2 regions of the Pseudoalteromonas sp. S408 genome follow, and region 1 is predicted to be linked to the other one. Evidence: predicted binding sites of a transcription regulator. Region 1 holds the regulator's gene; the other holds the start of a gene.
The links. Region 1 encodes FliA, which starts transcription of late flagellar genes. Its sites were predicted from a motif close to CTAAAGNTNNNNNNNNNNNNGCCGATA; they were not measured.

Region 1 (11,906 bases):
GTGTATCTCTGAGTTTTTGTTCTGAACCACCATCAACTAATAGGCTGAGCCCCTTTGCGGCATAAACATCTGAATGCGTTAATGCCTCATCTTCTAGTGCTAAATAGCCCTCTTGTCTCGCTTTATGCGACCAACGTTTAACCTGTTCAATCGCATCATCAATATCATAGCTTGGCGTAACAAATACCCAGTGACTCATTCTAAGCATTTTTTTAAAAGTACTGGCAGATGTTTGAAGCATGACAGCACCTAAAGTACCACCTAGTACAATAATGAGTGCCGGACCATTAAAAAGCGCTGCAATCACACCACCTTCTAGATGATAGCCTATTGCTATAGCACTTAGTGCAACTATTAACCCAAGTACGGAGAGCTTATCCACAACCGGTTTCACTTTTTATCCGCGTTGCAATATCATCCAGCGCTAAACTCTCACTTGAAAGTCCCGCATTAGCAACAGCTTGTGGCATACCATAAACAACACAGCTTTTTTCGTCTTGTGCCCAAATAGTAGCCCCAGTTTGTTTTAACATTCTCGCACCATCTCGACCATCGGCGCCCATGCCAGTTAAAATAATTGCTAATACATCGCCTTGAAAAGCTTTAGCTACACTTGCAAACGTTACATCGACGCTAGGCTTATAAGTAATTCGCTCGCTATTATCTTCAAAAACACGCAATATTTTTGAACCACCTCGTCCTTCAACCATCATTTGTTGACCGCCCGGCGCTAAATAAGCAGTTCCTGGGTCTAACCGATCACCTTGTTGTGCCTCTTTTACTTTTATTTTGCACAAACCATTTAAGCGAGCTGCAAATGCCGGTGTAAAAGCAGCGGGCATATGCTGAATGAGTAAAATAGGATGCGGGAAATTAGCTGGTAATTGCGTTAGCACATTTTGTAAAGCAACTGGGCCACCCGTAGACGTACCAATTGCGACTAATCTATATTGCTTTCCACTGGCACGAGAAGGAAGTGAGCTCTGTGTTTTGGTTAATGATGGTTCAGGGGTTGAACGCTGAAAACTTCTATCCGGTTGCCTGATGGAAGATGTGCTACTTCTTTGAGGTACCGCACGTGTTGCGGGTTTAGAATACGACACTGGCTTAAAAGTTCTGGGAATGCGTCTATTGCCAATTTCTTTAACTTTAGCTTGGAGAAGCTTTATGGCATCTTCATTATTACGTGCTATGTCTTCAAACTTTTTAGGCAGAAAGTCCATCGCCCCCGCATCAAGAGCATCGAGTGTGGCTGTTGCGCCAGCACGGGTCAAAGAAGAAAACATTAAAATTGGTGTAGGATTGCTGGCCATTATTTCTTTAACCGCGCTAATACCATCAAGCACTGGCATTTCTACATCCATTGTGATCATATCAGGACGCAGTTGGGCCGTTTTTTCAACAGCTTCTCTGCCATTTATGGCAAATCCAATTACTTGTATGTCGCTGTCTTGCTCAAGAATTTCGCTTACTCTGCGACGAAAAAAGCTTGAATCGTCAACAACTAAAACTTTTACGGCCATTTAACTCTCTTATTAAATTTCTATGCAGGCACACTTAATTGTGTGCCTGCTTTATGATTTAGCCTGCGTAGTGTTTTAACATATTGGGAACATCTAAAATAAGTGCAATTCCACCATCTGACGTAATAGTTGCACCTGCCATACCAGGAGTGCCTTGAAGAAGTGCATCAAGGGGCTTTATTACAACTTCTTCTTGCCCTATTAAGGAGTCAACGACAAAACCAACCTGCTGAGTACCTATTTGAACAATAACAACATGGCCTTGAGCTTTGCGCTGAGTACGATCTGCTCCTTTAACTAACCAATGCTCAAGATAAAACAGCGGTATTGCTTTTTTACGTACAATGATCGTTAGTTGACCATCAACTACATTTGTTTTGGTTAAATCTAAGTGAAATATTTCACTAACACCAGCCAATGGTAGTGCAAATGTTTGTTCACCAACTACAACCATTAAGGTAGGTAATATGGCAAGTGTTAGCGGTACTTTAATTTCTAAAATTGTACCAACACCTAGCTCTGACTGAATACTCACTGAGCCATTAAGTTGAGTGATTTTAGTTTTTACAACATCCATACCCACACCACGCCCTGAAATATCAGAGATCTCTTCCTTAGTAGAAAATCCTGGTGCAAATATTAAATTGTACGCTTCGGTATCTGATAAACGGCTCGCTTGATCGTGATCTAAAACGCCTTTACTGATTGCAATTTTTTTGAGCTTCTCAGCATCCATACCCGCACCATCATCTTTGATAGTTAACAAGATATGGTCGCCTTCTTGCGAAGCTGAAAGCGTGACATTACCCGTTCTAGGTTTGCCAGCTGCTTCACGAGCTGCTGGCATCTCTATTCCGTGGTCAACTGAGTTTCTAACTAAGTGAACAAGTGGATCTGCAAGTGCCTCAACCAAGTTTTTATCTAAATCAGTTTCTTCACCAACAAGCTGTAAACTAATATCTTTATTTAAGCTTCGTGCTAAGTCACGAACAACGCGAGGGAAGCGGCCAAATACCTTTTTAATTGGCTGCATTCGCGTTTGCATTACTGCGCCTTGGATATCAGCCGTCACAACATCTAAGTTAGAAATGGCTTTACCCATTGCTTCACTTTCTGAGTTTGTTGCTAAACTTACCAACCTGTTACGAACAAGTACAAGCTCACCCACCATATTCATTATTTGGTCTAGGCGTTTTGTGTCAACTCGGACTGTTGTTTCTGCTTGAGGAGGAGCTGGTTTTTTCACAGCTGCAGGCGCTGGAGCAGGCGCTGCTTTTGCTGCTGGTTTTTCTGCAGGCTTTTGCACTGGTTTTGGCGCAGCAGCTTTTACAGGTTCAGGCTTTTTAACAGGCTCACTTACCTTAGCCGCGGGTTTTGGCGCTGGCTTAGACTCTGAAGCTGCAGGACTCTCTATTGATTTAGGGGCGCCGCTGCCATGAAGTTCATCTAGTAAAGCCTCAAATTCATCATCACTAATTTCATCATCGCTAGTATTACTTGCCGATGTATTTGTTGATGCCGTTGCAGTATTTTCTACTGGATTATTACTTGCTGGTTGCTCTTTTGCAGGCTCACTAGCGGCAACAGCGCCAAAGCTTCCAACGCCATGGAGTTCATCAAGTAGATTATCAAACTCATCATCTGTAATGTCTCCACTGACATCACTGCTACTTGGCGAACTTTCAGCTATTGGGCTTTGACCTTTCCCGTGTAGCTCGTCAAGTAGGTTTTCGAATTCATCTTCTGTTATTTCATCTATCTGAGTTTCTTCATCGCTTTGCGCAGCTGAACCGCCGCTAAATAACTCATCAAAGGCAAATGGGTCTTCTTCATCTGCTGATGAAGTTTCTTCTGCCGCAGGCGTTTCTAAAGCTTCATGTTGAGGCTCATCTGCCGTGTCAAATGGAGATTCACCAGCAAGCTCTTCCTCTGTTGGAGGCAAGCCCAGTTTGTGAAGAACTTCAAGTAGTTCGGGATCGGCAGGCTCAGGTTTATCGCGGTTTTGAATGGTAGCAAACATCTCGTTAATAGTGTCGAGTGCCTGCAAAATCACATCCATTAACTCAGAGTTAACTGTTCGTACACCCTGTCTGAGTAAATCGAATACATTTTCTGCACCATGACATGCGTCAACTAACTCCGTCATGGCTAAAAACCCAGCACCACCTTTTACAGTGTGAAACCCTCTAAATATGGCATTGAGTAATTCGGTGTCTTCTGGATTGTTTTCCAGCTCAACTAACTGTTCAGATAAAAGCTCTAGGATTTCTCCTGCCTCTACAAGAAAGTCTTGTAAAATATCTTCATCGACTTCAAACATGCAGTTACTCTCCTCTTAGAAGCCCAAACTTGATAAAAGATCATCGACTTCATCTTGATCAGATACAACATCATTACGTGATTCTTTATCAATAATAGGGCCTTCTGGACCTGCTAAAGTTTGTTCGTCTAATGGTTCATTTGTTTTTTGTTGTTCTATTTTTTCGACTTTACCGTCGTTTTGATCAGCAAAGGCAGTCAAAAGATGGATCAAGCTTTCTTCAACTTCTCTAACAAGCTCAATAACCCGGCGAATAACTTGCCCGGTTAAATCTTGATAGTCTTGCGCCATAAGTACATTTGTCATCAAACTTTGCAGCTCATCGGTTTTATGATGAGAATTGTTCATAAACTTATCAATGCTGTGGCATAACGATTTAAACTCTCCTAACTCAATCTCTCGATTCATTAGGCGATCCCATGTCGGTTTGATATGAGATATCTCATCCGCCAACTGCTGAGCAATTGGTAGGCTAGCCTCAACAGCATCCATTGTTTTATTTGCGGCATTTTCTGTCATTTCTATAACGTAATTAAGCCGTTTTTTTGCATCTGGAATCGCATCGGTAGTTAAGTCAGTTAAGCGAGTGTCTAGCTCGAAGCTTTTTAAAGCTTCATGCAATTGACGGGTTAACTTTCCAACTTCAGCAAATATTTCAGATTGCTCCTTAGAAGCAGTATCTAAAATTAACTGATTGGCTTTGTCTTGCTCACCGTTTTCTAGATAAACAACGAGCTGACGAGCTTGTTCTAAAGTTATTTGAGGCGCAGCAAGTGCTGACATAAGCCTCTCCCCCTATCATTAGCCTAAACGTTCAAATACTTTTTCTAATTTAGTTTTGAGTGTTCCAGCAGTAAATGGCTTAACAATATAACCATTAACACCTGCCTGTGCTGCCGCTATAATTTGTTCTTTTTTAGCTTCAGCCGTTACCATCAATACCGGAATGTGTTTAAGCTTATCATCCGCACGTATTGCTCTTAGCAGGTCTATACCCTGCATTCCTGGCATATTCCAATCGGTAACAACAAAATCAAATACTTGATTTTGTAGCATTGGCAAAGCGGTTGACCCATCGTCTGCTTCTTGAACATTAGTGAAACCTAAGTCACGCAACAGATTTTTAATAATACGTCTCATTGTTGAAAAATCGTCAACAACCAGAATTTTCATGTTTTTATCCAAAACATCCCCCAGTGAGGTCTTAACCTTGTTTACTTACTACTAATTTATCCAGTCATTGATTTTAGCTTTGAGCTTAATCATCGCCTGACCATGTATTTGACTTACACGCGATTCGCTTACATCGAGTATATGCCCTATTTCTTTTAAATTCATTTCATCGTTATAGTACAAAGACAGCACCATTGCATCTCGCTCTGGCAAAGATTTTATCGCACCTAATAAAGACTCATTAAACCGCTCATTTTTAACGTTATTAAACGGTTTGTCTAGCGCTAAATCTTGATCAACTGGACTGATGACATCCTCGTCGACACCAAGGTCTTCTATACCTAGTACTTTACTTGCATTTACATCGTTTAAGATATGATGGTACTCATTTAACGAAATTTCAAGTTTTTCAGCAACTTCTATATATGTAGGCTCACGGCTTAAGCTTTTTTCTAAAAAAGCAATTGTTTCAGCCACCAAACGGCTTTTGCGATGCACCGAACGGGGTGCCCAATCGCCGCGTCGCATTTCGTCAAGCATTGCGCCACGAATACGAATCCCTGCAAACGTTTCAAAGCTGGCGCCTTTGGTTGCATCAAAGCTCTTAGATGCTTCAATCAGGCCAATCATGCCTGATTGTATTAAATCGTCCAGCTGAACGCTGGCAGGTAAACGCGCTATAAGGTGACATGCCACTTTTTTGACGAGTGATGCATGTTTTTCAACAATCACATTTAAATTTTGTGCTGATTGATATCCCATAACTTTATTCACCAATGTTGTCATAATTAGCCGTTTACTAGTTTCTCTATGAAAAACTCCAGATGACCCGATGGTTGGTTAGGTATTGGCCATTTAACTGCTTTTGTTGCTAGCGCTTGAAACGCCAGTGCCGCAGGCGAATTTGGAAAAAGTTCTACAATAACTTTTTGACGGCGTGTTGCCTTACGCATATTTTCGTCGTAGGGAACCGTTGCAACCAAGTCCATTGATACATCTAAAAAACGATCGGTTACTTTGGAAAGTTTAGCAAATAACTCTTGCCCTTCACGCATGCTGCGGACCATATTTGCAACAATTTTAAATTTATATACACCATGCTCACGGCTCAATACTTTTATCAGCGCGTAGGCATCTGTTATTGATGTGGGCTCGTCGCATACAACAACCATTACATCTTGTGCTGCGCGGGAAAAACTCAGCACCATGTCAGAAATACCTGCTGCAGTATCTACAATTAAAATATCAAATTCTGTATTTAATTCGCTAAAAGCTCTGATGAGTCCCGCATGCTCTGAAGGCGACAATTCAACCATGCTTTGAGAACCCGACGTCGCGGGTACAATTTTAATACCTGCGGGGCCTTCAACTAGAATTTCATCAAGTTCGCATTCACCAGATAAAACATGTGATAAGTTACGTTCAACACGCAGCCCTAGCATAACGTCACAGTTTGCTAAGCCTAAATCGGCATCAAGAACCAATACTCTGTTACCTTGCTGGCCTAATGCAATTGCAGTATTAAGAGAAACATTTGTTTTTCCTACTCCACCTTTACCGCCAGTGACAGCGATAACTTTTACGCCGTTGTTATTGTTTTGACTCATTTTGCGCAGGCCACTTGCTTGATCTAATACTGTGTTAATCATACATCCCTACTGTGCTTGGCGCCACTGCTTGGTGCCTTGAATGTTGTGCTTTTGCTCTTTTTAAATAGAGTTGCTCAGCCTTTTTAACTAGTTTTTCAGCATTTGCAACTCGAATATCTTCTGGTACTCGTTGACCGTTAGTAAGATACCCTATTGGAAGGCGATTTTGAATCGCAATACTAATAATCTCACCTAAACTTAAAGATTCGTCTAATTTGGTGAATATACAACCACTTAACTGCACTTTCTTAAAGTGTCTAACGGTTTCTTGCAACACGTGTATTTGCGATGTTGCACTGAGCACTAAATAACTACGAATATCAACGCGCTGGTTGCGCATAAGAGTATTAAGCTGCTCAGTTAAACGTAAGTCGCGTTGGCTCATACCCGCAGTATCAATTAATACTAGTCGTTTATTTCGTAAATGATATAAAACTTCAGCTAATTCATTAGCATCTTTAACTTGCTTAACGCCACAACCTATAATTCGACCATACGTAGCAAGTTGCTCATAAGCACCAATTCTGTATGTGTCGGTTGTGATTAAAGCGACTTTGTCTGCACCGTACTTTTGTGCACCAAGTGCAGCTAATTTAGCAACTGTGGTTGTTTTACCAACCCCAGTTGGGCCAACCAAAGCGTATACGCCGCCTTGACGTAAAATTTCGTTATTGGTTGTCTGCATCTGATCTTCAACCATTGTTAAAAGTGCTTTCCAACCTTGCTGACGAGACACATCGTCAGGTACAAAGCACGCCATTTGCTCTGCAACATCTTTATCTATACCCATACCAACTAAACGATCAATCATGCATGCACGAGTAGGGTCGCGTCTTGCCATGTCTTGTTGCATGAGCCCTGATACTTGATGCTCTAACAACTGACGAATGGCATTCATTTCGTCACGCATTGACGAAATTTGCTCACTTTCATTATGTTTAGTTTCTTGACGGTTTGTCACTGGGGTATCAAGGTCATCAAAATCACTTTCTAGGTCATCAAACCCTAGGCTGTCTGCTTGTGTTTGCGGACGAGCTGAAGCTTGACGTTCATTGGTAAATATAGGTCGAGGACGCTGTTCTTGCACTGGCTCTTGGTAGTTGTCTGTAGTATCAATACCTGATTGCGAAAACATAGAAGCCAGTTCTGCAGAGCGAGGACGTGGAGCTTGACGCTCTAATAATGCTTGAAGACTATCAGCTACTTTCGCTTGTGGCTCTGGCTTAGCGCGAAGTGGCTCTGGTTTTACAAAATTATGCACTTGCTGTGACTTTGCAAAACTTTTTGCTGGCGCACTTTGCGGTTGCTCTTTTTTAGGGGCTGCTTTGTCATAATCAACTGCTGCTACAATTTCGACACCGTTAGCTAGCTTTTTATTCGACATAATAACCGCATCAACACCTAATTCGTCTTTAACTTCTTTAAGTACTGTGCGCATATCTTTAGCAAAAAAACGTTTTATTTTCATGATTCAACCCCTTTAAAATCTTATTGTTGGCCTACAGAGCTGACTATCTTGATCTGTCTTTCATCTGGTACCTCTTGATAAGACATCACCCTTAAACCCGGGATGGTGTACTTAACAAAACGAGATAACACAGTGCGTAACATTCCCGACGTTAGCAATATTGAAGGTTCACCGGACATTTCTTGGTTTTGATGCGCTTCGTTTAGTGACACTTGAAGCCGCTCTGCAAGTCCTGGTTCTATACCGGCACCTTCGTCGCCTGCATTTTGTAGTGACTGATGCAACATCTGTTCCAACTCAGGCGCCAAGGTTATGACAGGGATTTCTGACGACATACCTACAGCATCTTGAACTATTAATCGGCGTAATGAAATACGCACTGCAGCCGTTAATACATCGGGGTCTTGACTACGCGGGCCATACTCAACAAGCGTTTGTACAATTGAACGCATGTCGCGAATTGCAACCCCTTCATTAAGTAAGTTTTGTAGTACTTTTACAATCACAGTTAACGGTAATACGTCAGGAACTAAACCTTCAACTAAGCGAGGGTGACTTTTACCTAACATGTCTAATAAGTTTTGTACTTCCTCGTGGCCTAACAGTAGTGCTGCGCTGTTTGTGAGTAACTGGCTAATATGTGTAGCCACAACCGTGGCTGAATCTACCACGGTATAACCTAGCGATTGTGCCTCGTCTTTTTGATCTGGTTTTATCCATACCGCATCAAGTCCAAAAGCAGGGTCTTTAGTTTCAATCCCTTTAATTGGCCCAAATACTTGACCAGGGTTTATTGCCAGTTCATCACCATGCTTAAGTTCACCTTCACCTGTAGATACCCCCATAAGCGTAATTCTGTATGCATTAGGGTCAAGCTCTAAGTTATCGCGAATATGTACGGGTGGAACTAAAAAACCCAGCTCTTGAGAAAGCTTTTTACGTACTCCCTTAATACGATTTAGTAGTTCTCCGCCTTGAGATTGGTCAACCAAAGGAATTAACCTGTAGCCTACCTCTAATCCAATTACATCTACTTGCTGAACATCATCCCAACCCAGTTCTTTTTGTTCTTGTTTATTAGCAACGCCCGTACCAGCAGCTCCATTTGCAGCAGCTTCAGCCTCTGCTGCAGCCACTTTTAGTTTACTTTGTTGAGTGTAGTAAGCTAAATAACCTAATAATGCGCCTAGGCTTAAAAATGCTAAATGAGGCATGCCCGGTACTAAGCCCATGGTAATTAAGATACCAGAAGCTATAAATAATGACTTCTCGTTGCCAAGTTGTTTCTTAAACTGGTCGCCCATATTGAGTGACTCGTTTTGACGTGTTACTACAATCGCTGTACCAATCGATAGTAACAGTGAGGGAAGCTGAGCCACTAGGCCATCACCAATCGTAAGCAGTGTGTAAACTTCCATCGCTTGGCCAAAACTTAAATCGTGCTGGATCATGCCAACAAATAAACCACCAACAATGTTGATAATTAAAATGACAATACCAGCAATAGCATCACCTTTTACAAACTTACTTGCACCATCCATTGAACCATAGAAGTCAGCTTCGCGAGTAACCTCTTCGCGGCGATCACGCGCTTGCTCTGCACTAATGAATCCTGCGTTTAAATCGGCGTCAATTGCCATTTGTTTACCTGGCATTGCATCAAGTGTAAAACGTGCTGATACTTCAGAAATACGCCCTGCACCTTTGGTAATTACAACAAAGTTAATAATGATAAGAATTAAAAATACCACTAGGCCAACAGCATAGTTACCGCCAATAACAACAGACCCAAAGGCTTCTATCACTTTCCCCGCGGCATCTCCACCATTATGTCCTTCAAGTAGTACAACACGCGTACTTGCTACGTTAAGTGCTAAACGCATAATTGTGGCGATAAGTAACACGGCCGGAAACATACCAAACTCAACCGGTTTCATGGTGTAAACCGTTACGAGTAGTACCACCAACGCCAAAGCAATATTGAATGAAAAAAGGATATCAAGTAAAAATGGCGGTAACGGTAAAATGACCATTCCCAAAGCTGCAAGCACAAGCAAAGGTGTACCTACGCCTTTTGCATATTCTTTTTTGTCTGCGTTAAGTTGTTGTAATACCGCTTTAAAACTCATAATTCTACAATTTCAAAAAATTGACACTACGTAGAATTAGCAATAACTATTCCAAGTTAATAAAGGAGTAATATTAATACCTGTAAGCATCTGGGATGGGGAGCTTTTTATTAAGCTTTGTCGGGCGTTTTCCGCGACCTTTATTGAAGCGTTTCAGCTGAAAAACATAAGCTAACACCTGTGCAACGGCAGTGAAGAGTTGATCAGGAATTTGTTCACCCACTTCTGCGGTATGATAAAGCGCTCTCGTAAGCATGGGCGACTCAACAATTGGTACATCGTTACCATTTGCCACCTTTCGTATTTGCATAGCAAGTTCATCTACGCCTTTTGCAAGCACTATAGGAGCACCTGCTCGCTCTGTATCGTATTTTAACGCTACAGAATAATGCGTTGGGTTAGTAACCACAACATCGGCATCAGGCACGTCTTGCATCATTCTTTTTTGAGACATTTGCCTTTGAGTTTGCCTAATACGCGCTTTTATTTGAGGATCACCTTCAGAGTTTTTGTACTCGTCTTTTACCTCTTGCAGTGTCATTTTTAACTGCTTATGGTGAGTATGACTTTGATACGGCGCATCAATTGCCGCAATAATTACCAATGTGCATGATAATGCCAAAAACATCCACGAAAGTATTTCGAGCGCATGAATAATATTGTTAGGCGCAGACTCAATGCTTAAGTGTAAAATTTCGTCGAAAAAAGTATTAATTAGAAAAAAAGCAAAGCTTGCAACGACTAAGAATTTTAAAATAGCTTTAGTGAGCTCTACCGCTGCTTGCGGACCAAACATACGTTTAAAGCCTTTAAACGGAGACATTTTGCTTGCTTTGGGAGCGGCTGCTTGCCAACTAAAATTAAAGCCACCCAATAAAGTGTTGCCTATAATGCCTGCAAACAAAATAATGAATACAAACATAGCCATAGGAAAAATAAGCGCATCAGCCACACTAGACCAAACCGCAAACATTTTAGTAGTGTCGTAGGTTTCATTTCGATTAAGGCTAAGCATTCTGCCCATAATATTGTATAAACCCTTACCAATTTCAGGGCCGTACATTAACAGTGAAATAGCTGAAAAAATAAGTACAAACATAGTACCTAGTTCTTTAGAACGAGCAACCTGCCCTTTCTTTTTAGACTCTTCTATTTTTTTCCCTGTGGGTTCTTCTGTTTTTTCTTGACCTGAATCTTCAGCCATAACGCACTCCTAAGGCGAGCAACCAACTAAGGTACACATTAGTTCGATCATTTTAAGCCACTGAAATTCAAACTGCAGAATAAAGTTGCCTAATGTTGCCCAAATAATGACAAGCCCTGCTACAAGCGTGAATGGAAAACCAATCGCAAAAATATTTAGCTGCGGCGCCGCACGTGTCATAATGCCAAATGAAATATTAATAACCAGCATTGCTGTCAATGGGGCAAGTGAGAGCACTAAAGCTGTTGTAAACATCCAGCCGCCCCAAGTTACAATATCCCAATAGTGGTCTACCGACCACCAATTACCATCAATTGGCAGCACTTCAAAACTATGCACAACCATTTGTATCATCATTAAATGGCCATTAAATACAAAAAATAATAGTGTTGCTAAAATAAGAAAAAACTGGCCAACCGCCGGAACGCTAGCACCATTAG
Region 2 (11,906 bases), on a different contig from region 1:
CCTCAGCGAAAGAGGAGGCGAATAAACGCACCCACTATATGCACGCATTTTTAGAGCAGTTAAGGTCTGAGGTAGGTGAATAGTATGAGTAACAAAACAATCCCTTTTTTGTCAGGAATTGACCATTGCCATATTAATGTAGATAACTTGCCCAGCGCAGTAGTGTGGTTTGAGCGAGTTCTTGGCTTTAAGGTTATAGAAGAACTTGCCTTTTGGGATGAAACCGGAAAAGGTCCATTAACGTTACAAGATAAAAATGCGACAACACGGTTAGCATTGTTTGAAGGTCAAGTTCGTAGCAAGGGTATCGCGTTTGCTGCAACTGGGGAGCAATTTATTGCGTGGCTTGCGCACTTTAAAGCAATGGATGTAAAAGCAGTATTGGCCGACCACGGTGTTACGTTTTCAATGTATTTTAAAGATGAAAGCGGTAATAGCCATGAAATAACATCTCATGATTATGAATATATAAAGGCGTTTTATCCAGATGTTGAACAAGGTTCGCACAGCGCTAAAAAGGTTTAACTTTCTTGATTCCTTTGTTTAATAGTGAGTATTTCGTCCAGTTTTTCAACTAATAAGTCAATAATAGCTGGGTCGAAGTGGCTTTCTGCTTGCTCTTTCATATGTGAAATTGTCTTTTCTACACTCCACGCGTCTTTGTAAGGGCGCTTCGAAGTCAGTGCGTCAAATACATCTGCAACAGCAATAATTCTGCCTTCGATGGATATTTCATCACCTTTTAAACCATATGGGTAACCAGATCCATCCCACTTTTCGTGATGCTCAATTGCTAACTTGTGAGCAAGTTGTAATAGCGGGGAAGATGAGTTAGCTAAAATCTTTGCGCCAATTAAGGCATGCTCTTTCATGTGTTCAAACTCTGTGACAGATAATTTTCCGGGTTTTAATAAAATTGCATCAGGAATACCTATTTTTCCAACATCATGCATAGGCGCTGCTTGATGCAAGAGCTCTGCTTGATTTTCTGACATGCCAATTCCTAAGGCAAGAACTTTACTATACTGACTCATACGAACTATGTGTTCACCCGTATCGGTATCTTTATACTCAGCTGCACGCCCTAAACGTTGAACTAAATCTACATGTGCCTGCTTTAATTGCTCAGCTTGTACTAATGAAAGATGTGTTTTAACACGCGCTCTTACAATGGCAGGGCTTATTGGCTTGGTTATGTAGTCAACAGCCCCTAATTCAAACCCTTTATACTCGTCACTTTCGTCACCGAGCGCAGTGACAAAAATAACGGGAATATGCGCTGTTTTTGGATTACTTTTAATGTGCTCACATACTTCAAACCCATTCATGTCTGGCATCATTATGTCGAGTAAAATAAGCTTAGGTAATTCTTTTTCAAGTAAAGTTAAGGCCGCTGTTCCAGATTTTGCAAACGACAGTCGGTACTGTTCGCCTAATATTTCACGCATCACTTTTAGGTTTGCCGGCTCATCATCAACAATTAATACTTTGGGACTTTGTGCAGAAAAAATCATTTATATACTCATATATCGTTTAGCTTTTTTAGTAATTCGTTTAACTTAACCTGCGCATTATCAAAATCAAACTCATCAAAGGCATCGGTTATTGCTTTAATATTACTTACCAATGAACCATTTGAACAACTTTGAAGGCCACTAAGTGCAGTGTCATTAAATTCAGCATTTATTGCGGATTCGATGAGTGTTTCACACAATAATTTTAGTTCAGTGTTGGAAATAACTGTTTGATTATTTTCAGGATTACTGAGTGGTTCAGTTTTTTTGAATGTTAACAACTTAGAAATAATAACCAACTCAGCTTTTATTGCTTTTAAAATATCATCAACGCTATCACCTTGTTTAATAGCTTGCTCTAAGTTGGATAAAAGCTTCATCAACGCAATTAGGCCCAAATTGCCAGAAATGCCTTTTAGTGTATGTATTAAACTATAGCTACTTTGAGAGTTTAGCTGAGGCTCATTTAACAAAAGTTCAAATCGATTATCACTATCGTTTGTAAATTTAGTAATTTCAGTTAGTTGTTTAGATTTAGAGCCCCACAAGGCTAACCCTTTTTTAAAGTCGATATGTTTAGCATTAGGGTCAGTTTGCGCAATTTCTATCTCTTTAGAAACGCCTAAACCCAGCACTTGTGCGATTTCTTGGTTTAGCTGATTAATATCAATCGGCTTATTTGCAAACCCATTCATCCCCGCTTTTTTGGCCGAAAGTTTGTCTTGCTGCAAAACACTGGCTGTTAATGCAATGATTGGGGTGTTTTTCAATTTTTTTTGCTTTTCTAGTTCTCTTATTCTCATAGATGCTTCAATCCCATCACACTCCGGCATATGGATATCCATCAAAACCACATCAAAATCGTGTTGTTGGAAAGTAGCAATGGCCTCAAAACCGTTACTCGCTTTCGTAACCGCATGGTGATCTCTTGAGAGTAATAACGAGAGAAGCTCTGTGTTTTGTTCTATATCGTCAACGACTAATACTCTTAGCGCAGGCAATTGTGTGTGAAGGCGATCAAAATGATCAATTTTATTTTCATCACCCACCTTTAGAGGAAGCGAAAAATAAAAGCAGGTGCCTTTATTTAATTCACTGACTAAATTTATAGTCCCCCCCATAAGTTCAACTAATTGTTTACTTATGGTTGTACCAAGCCCCGTTCCACCAAAGCGACGTGTTGTAGTTCCGTCGGCTTGAACAAAAGGCTGAAAAATAGCGCTTACTCTGTCCGGTGCAATACCAATACCTGTGTCTTGTACTTCAAAAAATAAGTGCCCGTTTTGCGTCGTACTCACTGTTATGCTTATAGAGCCGCGCTCTGTAAATTTAATCGCGTTGCCAATCAGGTTGGTTAATATTTGTCTTAACCTGTCAGGATCGCCGTAGTAAGTGTTTTGCACTGACTCTTTAATAGTTAGATTGAGTATAAGGTCTTTCTTTTTTGCCTCTAACCAAAAGGTTGAAATAATACTGTCTATAACGGGTTTAAGGCTAAAATGTACCGCTTCTATTCTTAGCTTGCCACGCTCTAATTTTGCTGAATCGAGTACTTCGTTAAGTAAGCGAAGTAGTGAACGGGCTGCATTATTAACAGTAACAAGGTGCTTTTGCTGCTCATCATTTAGCGGTGTATCCATAAGTAAGTCGCTAAAACCGATAATTGAGTTCATAGGAGTGCGTATTTCGTGGCTCATATTAGCCATAAATGATTGCTTAGCTTGTGCGGCTTCCTCAGCTTGCAGTTTAGCTTTTTCGAGTTTGTCTTCGTATTCTTTACGCTCGGTGATATCAATAAGTACGCCGTCTATCCACTGAGCTTGATCTTGGTTATTATAATAAAAGCTACCTTGGTCTAATAACCATAACACTTTGCCATTTCTGTGACGAATTCTATACTCGATAGAGTATTGACGTTTATCTTGGACTGCTTTTAATACTGCATCCATAACGGCTTGCTGATCTGTTTTTAGAATAAGATCAATAAACTCTAAGCAATGCTCAGTAAATTCATCTGATTGGTAACCTGTTAGCTCTAAAATACTTGGGCTTATAAATAACATACTCCAATTTTCATCTAGCCTACATCTGAATACAGCACCCGGCATATTATTTATTAAAGAGCGGTACTTTTGCTCTTTTTCAATAAGGCTGCGTTGTAATTCGCGCTGTTCGGTCAAGTCAGTAATGTAACCTACGTATAGGGGAGTTTGTCCGGGCTGGTTAACTTCGCCAATACCGATTCGAATAGGGAAAAGATAACCTTCTTTATGCTTTGCAAAAATTTCACGGTTTACCCCAAGGACCTTCTCAGAGAATGTATTTTCAGCATTGGCAAGGTATTGATCGTGATGCTTTGCAATTTTATCATCCATTAACATTTTTATGTTTTTGTTTTTAACTTCATGCTCTTGCCAGCCAAAAATATGGGTGGCTGAGGTATTAAAACTTAAAATAATACCTGCATGGTCAATGGTAACAATTGCGTCAATTGCGGTTTCTAGAATGGCATTTAACCGAGACTCATCGGCAGATTTTTCCTCTAACAACATTTTATAACGAACCATGCCATTGATAACGGCAACCACACTCGTAATTGCTATCGTTGCGGTTGCGACGGCTATTGCAACAAATGTAAGGCCTGCAGACGCATTAACATCGGTAAATAGTAAAGGCGATGTTGCAACAAAGCGTGTTGCAGCCATGCCCATATAGTGCATTCCTGCAACAGCGAAGCCCAAAATAATAGCGCTTATGGTACGGCTTTGTAGCGCTGTTAATTTCGGGAAAACCTTAGTAAGGTTAAACCGGCTATACAGGGCGATAAATGATAAAGCGACGGCAACAAAGAGCGATAAAACAAAGGTAAGTGGGTCGTAGCGTAACAAAGGCGCCAACTCCATAGCGGCCATGCCGCTGTAATGCATTGTACCTATGCCAGCGCCTAATAATACAGAACATAAACCAAGTATTTTGAAGGTCGTCTTATTGTTAATTAAAATAGATACAGCAAATTGGCAAGCAAAAAAAGCAGGGAGAAAAGATAAAATAGTGATTGTTGGGTCGTATTTGATATTTGTGCATAGAGAGAAGGCCAGCATACCGATAAAGTGCATACTCCAAATGCCTGCTGAAAATATTGCTGCGGCAGTGAATTTTGCTAAACGCCTATAATTATAAAATTTTGTTTCTTTTGCTAAATCAATGAGCCTAGTTGTAAAAAAAGAGGCGAATATCGCTATTAAAATAGATATAGATACTAAAAGTGGGTTATATACCCCGTTAATAATCAGGCTAGGGTCATGGTCTGTTACAAAAAACGCAGATAGCATATTGGCTCAAAAATTAGTCTTTAAGTAAGTAGTTTAATATAATTATCATATAAATATATACTTAATTGACGAGTGCGGTATAAAAAGTGATTTCGTTTCAATTTTTTAACGTATAGTTTTCAAGTTATTATTTTTTATGTTTATTTTAAGTAAAGTTATTATAAGTTATTAATTAAAATGAAAAGTAAGCAGGGTAAAAACCAATAGCGTTTATCCATTAAATAGCGTTAAAACGGGCCAAAGAATTAAATTAATGAGAGAAAGTAGTGTTTGATTATCAACTTAAAAAAAGTAAGCGCAGAAAGACAGTGGCTATAAAAATATATAATCAAACAGTAACCGTATTCGCACCTCATTATGTGCCGATAAAACAAATCGATAGTTGGTTACTCGAAAAGCAACATTGGATAGAAACACAATTAAAAAAGCAGCTTAATGTAATAGACACTAAACAGTACCCAATTGAGAAAAATAAAATAAAGATTTTTTCTGAGTCGGTTGAATTAATTTTTCGTGAAGGCTCATCATCTGACGTGAAAGAGCATAATAACACGCTATATGTTACACACTCTAGTCGTGTAAAAAATTATAAAAATAAATATGAGAGTTTAATTAAACGCTATTTAGAAGAAAAGTTAGCGGCTTATGTGGAAATGCGTATTGCTTTTTATTGTGAAAAAATGGATGAGGCGTTGCCGAAAAAATTAACGTTAGCTGTTTACAAGCGTCGTTGGGGCAGTTGTAACAGTAAGCGAGAATTGTCGTTTAATTTACATTTAATAGGAGCACCTCATAGAATTATTGATTATGTAATAGTGCATGAGCTTGCTCATTTAAGGTATTTAAATCACAGTAAGCAATTTTGGGACAGAGTAGAGGTTTTTTATCCAGACTATAAAGCTGCATCCAATTGGTTAAAAACAAACGGCATGAGTTTACAGTGGGTGTTTTAAGCTATTTTGAATATAGGAATATAGGAATATAGGAATATAGGAATATAGGAATATAGTAATATAGGAATAGAAGTGGTGGAGGGAGCTGGATTCGAACCAGCGAAGGCTGAGCCGTCAGATTTACAGTCTGATCCCTTTGGCCGCTCGGGAACCCCTCCACACTATTTTTGTTACATTTGGCCCCACTTAACCTAGCGGTAAGAAAAGTGGTGGAGGGAGCTGGATTCGAACCAGCGAAGGCTGAGCCGTCAGATTTACAGTCTGATCCCTTTGGCCGCTCGGGAACCCCTCCAATGCAACGGCGCTGATAATAGCAAAATGTGCCTTTAAGTAAAGAAAAAAGCTAAAGAAAATTTAAATAAAGCCGATAAATATTCATTACTCATTCTAATCGGCTAAAGTCTATGCAAATCGATGATTTGTTAATCACAGAGCGGCAATTAAGTACTCGGTTAAACCAAAGTGTACATGCAGACCGCCGTGGTGAATTTTCATTGCTGCTGGCAATGCTTTCACAAGATGCTTTAGATTTTAGTCAATTTCATTTACCCAAAACTGAAACTGAAGATACAACCGCAGATGAAGCGCAGTTAAGAGATCAATTAGGGGCAGGACCAAAGCAACCATTAGCGCCCAGTGAATTTAATATGCTAATAGGCCAACTTAATGCACATCGCTTGAGCTTGGTAGGTGAAAATAAAGGTATGGCCGATATAAAACTAAACCAGTGTTTAAACCCCGAGCCTTTTTCGATTAGAGATGACGTAAATCACATACCCCTGACCATTATAGATAATTGTGAACTTGCTGTGCGCAGGCGAATACAAAAAAACGAAATTGAAATAGATAATCCGAAGATGGATGTAGCAGGCTTTTATAATGTATTAACAGACGTAAATCAGCGAGAACCATTACATTTGACGATGGCATAATTTACGTTGCCATAAATAATTTCCAACCATTATCGCCATCATTGATAAGATTTTATGGTGACACCAAAGCCCAATTGACTAAAATTTGATTTAATGTAAAAAAAGCATCCAAAAATTAAATGCAATTGCTATAATGGCTATAAATGGTATGACATGAATGCCGTTATCATTAAACCAAGGTAATTAGGAACGTAATGAAGAAAACATTCACGCTAAATCACGAGAAAATCAAATACCCTCGTATGGTTGATGCTGCGAAGCATGAAGTGAAAAAATATTTGAAAAGAGAGCGCAACAAAACTCTACCAGAAGATGCAGATTATTGGGCGTTTGACTGTAAGTTCGGTAAAACGGCCGAAGATGCTCAAGTGGTTCATGTGGCTGAAATCAGCAACTGCATTAGCGATATTGAAAAGCAAGAATTAACGTCTTTCTACTTAGAAATATTAGCGAGACCTGCACAGCGCCAACAGTTAGACCTTGATAACGACGAGTAATAATTAGTTTTGTGCATATCAAACTATTTAAATGGGCCCATTGGCCCATTTTTTATGCCTATAGATTACATTCAACCTTTATGCTTTTAAACCAATGCAAAACATTACATATCGTTTTAAGACGTTAACTTTTTTATTGTTAGTAATACTACTTTTAACACCAGTATAAGCCACTCAATGAATGGAATTAGTATTAAACCTTACGAGTTATAAAGGGAGTTATATTTATAAATATTGCTAAGGCTTTACATTAAATGGTTGTGATTGAATAGCTATTAAGTGAGGTGCCCAGTGCACTTTAATTAAAAGATGATTTTTATGCGCTATGGCATTTTTTATATTTTTTGTTACTACCACATGGGCAATCATCATTTCTGCCCACTTTGATATCAGCTACTGGAAATATAATACCATCGAGGTATCGCCACTGGTCTTGCTCTTTAATAAATTGAGACCGCTCGTGTAATTCACAGTAAAGATTTTGATAAAAGTAGTTTGCCTTGAACTCAACAACTCCTCTATCTCCATCATTGTTTGTATCAATAACAGATAAGCTTATAAATCGACAACTAGTTGCAAACTCTTTAATTTCTTTGACAGGGTTTTCTGCTTGTTTCTCACTCGCATAAGTTTGGTATATATATTTAGCATTTTTTTGTGCGTAAGCTGTAAATCGAGAGCGCATTAACTGCTCGGGTGTGTCTGCTTGTTTATCACCTGATAATAGTGGTTCACAGCAGTTTTTGTAATTCTGTTGACTACCACACAGGCAAGCGTTGTTATCTAATGAGTTCATAAAATTAATAAAAAAATTTAAAACGTTAGTTTAACAAGCTTGCTTTAAAGAAGGTACATCAATAACGTTAGAATTTTTAGTAAAACAATACAACTTCGTTGTTGTCTTATTTAAATCAAGAGATAAATCAGCTAACAGTTGGTTGTTCAACATGTCTGTCCACGTAATTACTGCTGCAAAATTACCGTTATAAAGTGCGCTGCGTAATACATACTCTAAATTCACTAGATGTTTTTGCCTAATAACCAATAATTTACTTGTATCTATTGAGCATGAATCAAGTAAAGCCTTGCTAGGAACATGATCCGGTGCGATTAACAAAGTCCATGCACTTAAGCTGTTGTATTGGTGTAACACCTTTAAAAGCTCAAATGTCGCAGAAATCTCATCTTCAATTTGAATTACATTTACACAATCAGATAGTTCGTCTTGCTGATAGCTCTTTACTGTTCTTACGGTTATAGGCTGTAACATGATATCTCGCTCACTGGGTTTATATACAGTACATGTATACAGTAGTTTATACAGTGTTATGGCGCAAGTGTTTTTTTGCTATTTTTTTATACAAATTCAGAATTTATTTTAAAAAATATTAGAAATAATATTTATCTTATTGATATTTATTGTTTTTTATTTTATCGAAATGCCCGTGTGTGAGTGTTTTTCGTACAGGGTGAAAGGTTTTTTCATGGGTTTTTAAATATAAAGTATAGATCAGTACTGTATACAGTATCTTGAGGGGCTCAGTTTTGGAGGCTTTGGCTAAGGTGCGGAGGGAATTAAATGGGCATACTGTAACTGATGAATTTGTTCATATAGACTTGCGGCATAACATTGAGCATCTTTAAAACGTTTTGTTTCTATATATTTTCTTAAATCGGCAAGCGCAACCGTAGCAGGCTCATGACCTTGGGTGCTCGACAAACTTAGCCATGCAACTCCATGAAATACGCTTTGTGGAACGCCTTGGCCTTTTACAAAAAATAAGCCTAAATAAAATTGCCCACGATGATCACCAGACATTGCCGATAAACGCATCCATTTTGCAGCGAGGGCAGGCTGGCTATTTTTTAAATAATAGAGTGCCTTATTAAGCGTAGTTTGTTGAGAGCTATCACTTTCAGGAGGCGAACTAGTATCACTTGGTTGTGTCACAAAAGACAAAATGTTGTCTAATTGCTGTTCTAAATCCTGACCGGTTGGTGTTGTTTTTATCATATGCTGTCATTCGGTATAGTTAATTACTTCAATAGTTTAGTATATCGCAAGGTAAAATGTCCTGAAAAATATACTTTTTATGATAAAATCTTGCTACTTTTTATTGTTGTAAGTTCATTATGCTCGAAGCTTTATTTAAAATTAACGAAAATGGGTCCACGGTTCGCCGAGAATGCGTTGCGGGGATGACTACTTTTATCACTATGGTTTACATTGTATTTGTGAATCCGGCCATGTTAGCAGAAGCAGGAATGGATCAAGGGGCTGCTTTTGTTGCTACTTGTATAGCTGCTGCAATCGGTTGTTTTATTATGGGGTTGTGGGCCAATTATCCATTAGCCTTAGCGCCTGGTATGGGGTTAAACGCCTTTTTTACTTACGGCGTTGTATTAGGTATGGGATACACGTGGCAAGCTGCGTTGGGCGCAGTATTTATGTCGGGCTGTATCTTTTTATTGTTAAGTTTATTTAAGGTTAGAGAATGGATAATAAATGCCATTCCTTTAGTGTTAAAGCGGGCTATTGCGACAGGTATTGGTGCGTTTTTGGCCTTAATTGCCCTTAAAAATGCTGGGATTATTGTGGCAAGTCCTGCTACATTTGTGCAGTTGGGAGACATAACATCTCCGGGACCGCTACTGGCTATATTCAGTTTTTTTATTATTGCGGCATTGTTATATCGTGATTTTAAAAGTGGGGTTTTGATCAGCATATTATTGGTCACTGCTATCTCACTTGGTTTAGGTTTAGTTGAATACCAAGGAATTATCGCAGCCCCTCCTTCAATCCTACCTACTTTTATGCAATTGGATTTTGCTGCAGCTTTAGAACTTTCAATGCTTAGCGTTATTTTTGCATTTTTGTTTGTCGATTTGTTTGATACGTCGGGCACGCTTGTTGCTGTAACTCAAAAGGCTGGTCTTGCAGATGAAAAAGGAAACATGCCACGTTTAGGGCGTGCCCTCAGTGCTGATAGCTCAGCCACTATTGCAGGTGCAATGTTAGGTACTTCAACGACTACATCTTATATAGAGTCAGTTGCGGGTGTATCTGTTGGCGGACGTACAGGCTTAACTGCAGTTGTAGTTGGCTGCTGCTTTTTACTTATGATGTTTTTTGCGCCGTTAGCTAATATGGTACCGGCTTATGCAACAGCGGGCGCAATTTTGTATGTTGCTGTACTGATGCTACAAAACCTTAAGTTTGTAGATTGGGACGATATGACAGACGCAATTCCCGTCGCCGTTGTACTGTTGATGACTCCGCTTACGTTTTCAATTGCCCATGGTATTGCACTTGGTTTTATTTCATACACGGCGGTTAAGCTACTTTGTGGTAAACGCAGCGACATAACAATTAGCGTGTGGATATTAACTGCGTTATTCATCGTTAAATTCGCGTTTTTATCGTAAGTATTAAATTTCTATTTTGATAGATAACTATCAGTGATGTTTAGTTATGTATTTCTGTTGAAGTGTTCAAATTTCGGTTATAAAAGTTAATATAATATAAAAAGCCCATACAATGTATGGGCTTTTTATATTATTCAGTGGAAAGCAGCTGTTACCATTTCTTTTTTGGGGCAAACAGCACATCTAAATCGTCTTGTTCTTGCTCGTTTTTCTTTTTTAGAGCGCTTGCGTTAGACGCTTTTAGCTCAACGCTAATTTCCTCAAGGTAACGTTCTACTTCTTGACGTTTGGCATTTACATATTCGTCTGAATAAGGCACTGCACTAAGCGTTGCATAGGCTTTTTCAAAATATTGTCTAGCAGAGCCAACCATACTAGCAGAACGTGCCGAAATACCTCGTTTAATTTGGCTTTCAATATTTATTTTGAGTTGTAGCTTTTCAAGCTGTTTGTCTTCACCAGTAAAAACCTGGCTATTAATACGCCCTTTGCTGTGTTCAGAGCGTAGTATTACACGTAGTTTTTTTATGCCCTGAATTAACGCAACCAGTTGTTTATCGTTGCTTGGTAACGCCATTGAGTCGCTGTTAGTTCCTTGAACAGGATTAGAAAGGTGCTGTTTCATTTCCTCTAAACGGCTTTTTAATGCTTTTGAAGTTGGAGAATGAGTAACCATTGTTTTTAGTGCTTCAGCAATTCGGCTTTGTAATACTCTAATAACGTTTTCAGATAACGGAATATTAGCCTGATTCATCAATGCTTCTTCAGTTTCTTCTATGATCGCCTTTTGTTTAGTGAGTTCTTTTCGGCGCTCATTTTCTTGTTTTTCTTTGTGTTGCTGAACAGCACTTACCCAAAGTGCAATCACAACCAAAGCAACTATAAGGACAATTATAATAGACACGATCATGGTGTAATTCTCGGATTCATAACCTAATTTTTTAATCTTACATTAAATATAAGCTATCGGGGTAGTTTTGCGCGAATTAACTTTAAATTAGGTAAATTAACTGTTGTTAAATATGCGGACTATGAGATTAATTCGTCTAATCATGGCTACCTCAAGTATATTTATTATGCTAGCCTTGAGCACCACTTCGATAAATGCACGCTATATGCTTAATCAACGCTTCCAGTAAAACTGATTTAGCTTTATAGAATTTGCCTTTATTTATAATAAATTACAACGTTAAAAATGCAGCCATGAAATTACAACAACTCAGATACATCGTAGAAGTACAAAATCACAAAT

Region 2: a site for FliA is predicted at 6,143-6,169, ahead of CWB62_RS03685 (VC2046/SO_2500 family protein). Genes of this name have one in related genera too.

What each region holds. Positions count from the first base shown of each region.
Region 1 covers NZ_PNDY01000001.1:196,626-208,531, forward strand. The annotation lists gene CWB62_RS01010 (flagellar motor protein) at 1-382, opposite strand, end outside; gene CWB62_RS01015 (protein-glutamate methylesterase/protein-glutamine glutaminase) at 375-1,523, opposite strand; gene CWB62_RS01020 (chemotaxis protein CheA) at 1,582-3,843, opposite strand; gene CWB62_RS01025 (protein phosphatase CheZ) at 3,859-4,626, opposite strand; gene cheY (chemotaxis response regulator CheY) at 4,645-5,028, opposite strand; gene CWB62_RS01035 (RNA polymerase sigma factor FliA) at 5,068-5,778, opposite strand; gene CWB62_RS01040 (MinD/ParA family ATP-binding protein) at 5,805-6,665, opposite strand; gene flhF (flagellar biosynthesis GTPase FlhF) at 6,658-8,133, opposite strand; gene flhA (flagellar biosynthesis protein FlhA) at 8,154-10,262, opposite strand; gene flhB (flagellar biosynthesis protein FlhB) at 10,336-11,466, opposite strand; gene fliR (flagellar biosynthetic protein FliR) at 11,476-11,906, opposite strand, start outside.
Region 2 covers NZ_PNDY01000003.1:31,077-42,982, reverse strand. The annotation lists gene CWB62_RS03720 (HD domain-containing protein) at 1-83, shown strand, start outside; gene CWB62_RS03715 (VOC family protein) at 85-525, shown strand; gene CWB62_RS03710 (response regulator) at 522-1,514, opposite strand; gene CWB62_RS03705 (MHYT domain-containing protein) at 1,523-4,846, opposite strand; gene CWB62_RS03700 (M48 family metallopeptidase) at 5,113-5,799, shown strand; tRNA gene CWB62_RS03695 (tRNA-Tyr) at 5,873-5,957, opposite strand; tRNA gene CWB62_RS03690 (tRNA-Tyr) at 6,007-6,091, opposite strand; gene CWB62_RS03685 (VC2046/SO_2500 family protein) at 6,204-6,731, shown strand; gene CWB62_RS03680 (DUF6172 family protein) at 6,926-7,228, shown strand; gene CWB62_RS03675 (YchJ family protein) at 7,545-8,024, opposite strand; gene CWB62_RS03670 (SulA-like leucine-rich domain-containing protein) at 8,055-8,498, opposite strand; gene CWB62_RS03665 (tetratricopeptide repeat protein) at 8,787-9,242, opposite strand; gene CWB62_RS03660 (NCS2 family permease) at 9,362-10,654, shown strand; gene CWB62_RS03655 (hypothetical protein) at 10,806-11,564, opposite strand; gene cysB (HTH-type transcriptional regulator CysB) at 11,858-11,906, shown strand, end outside.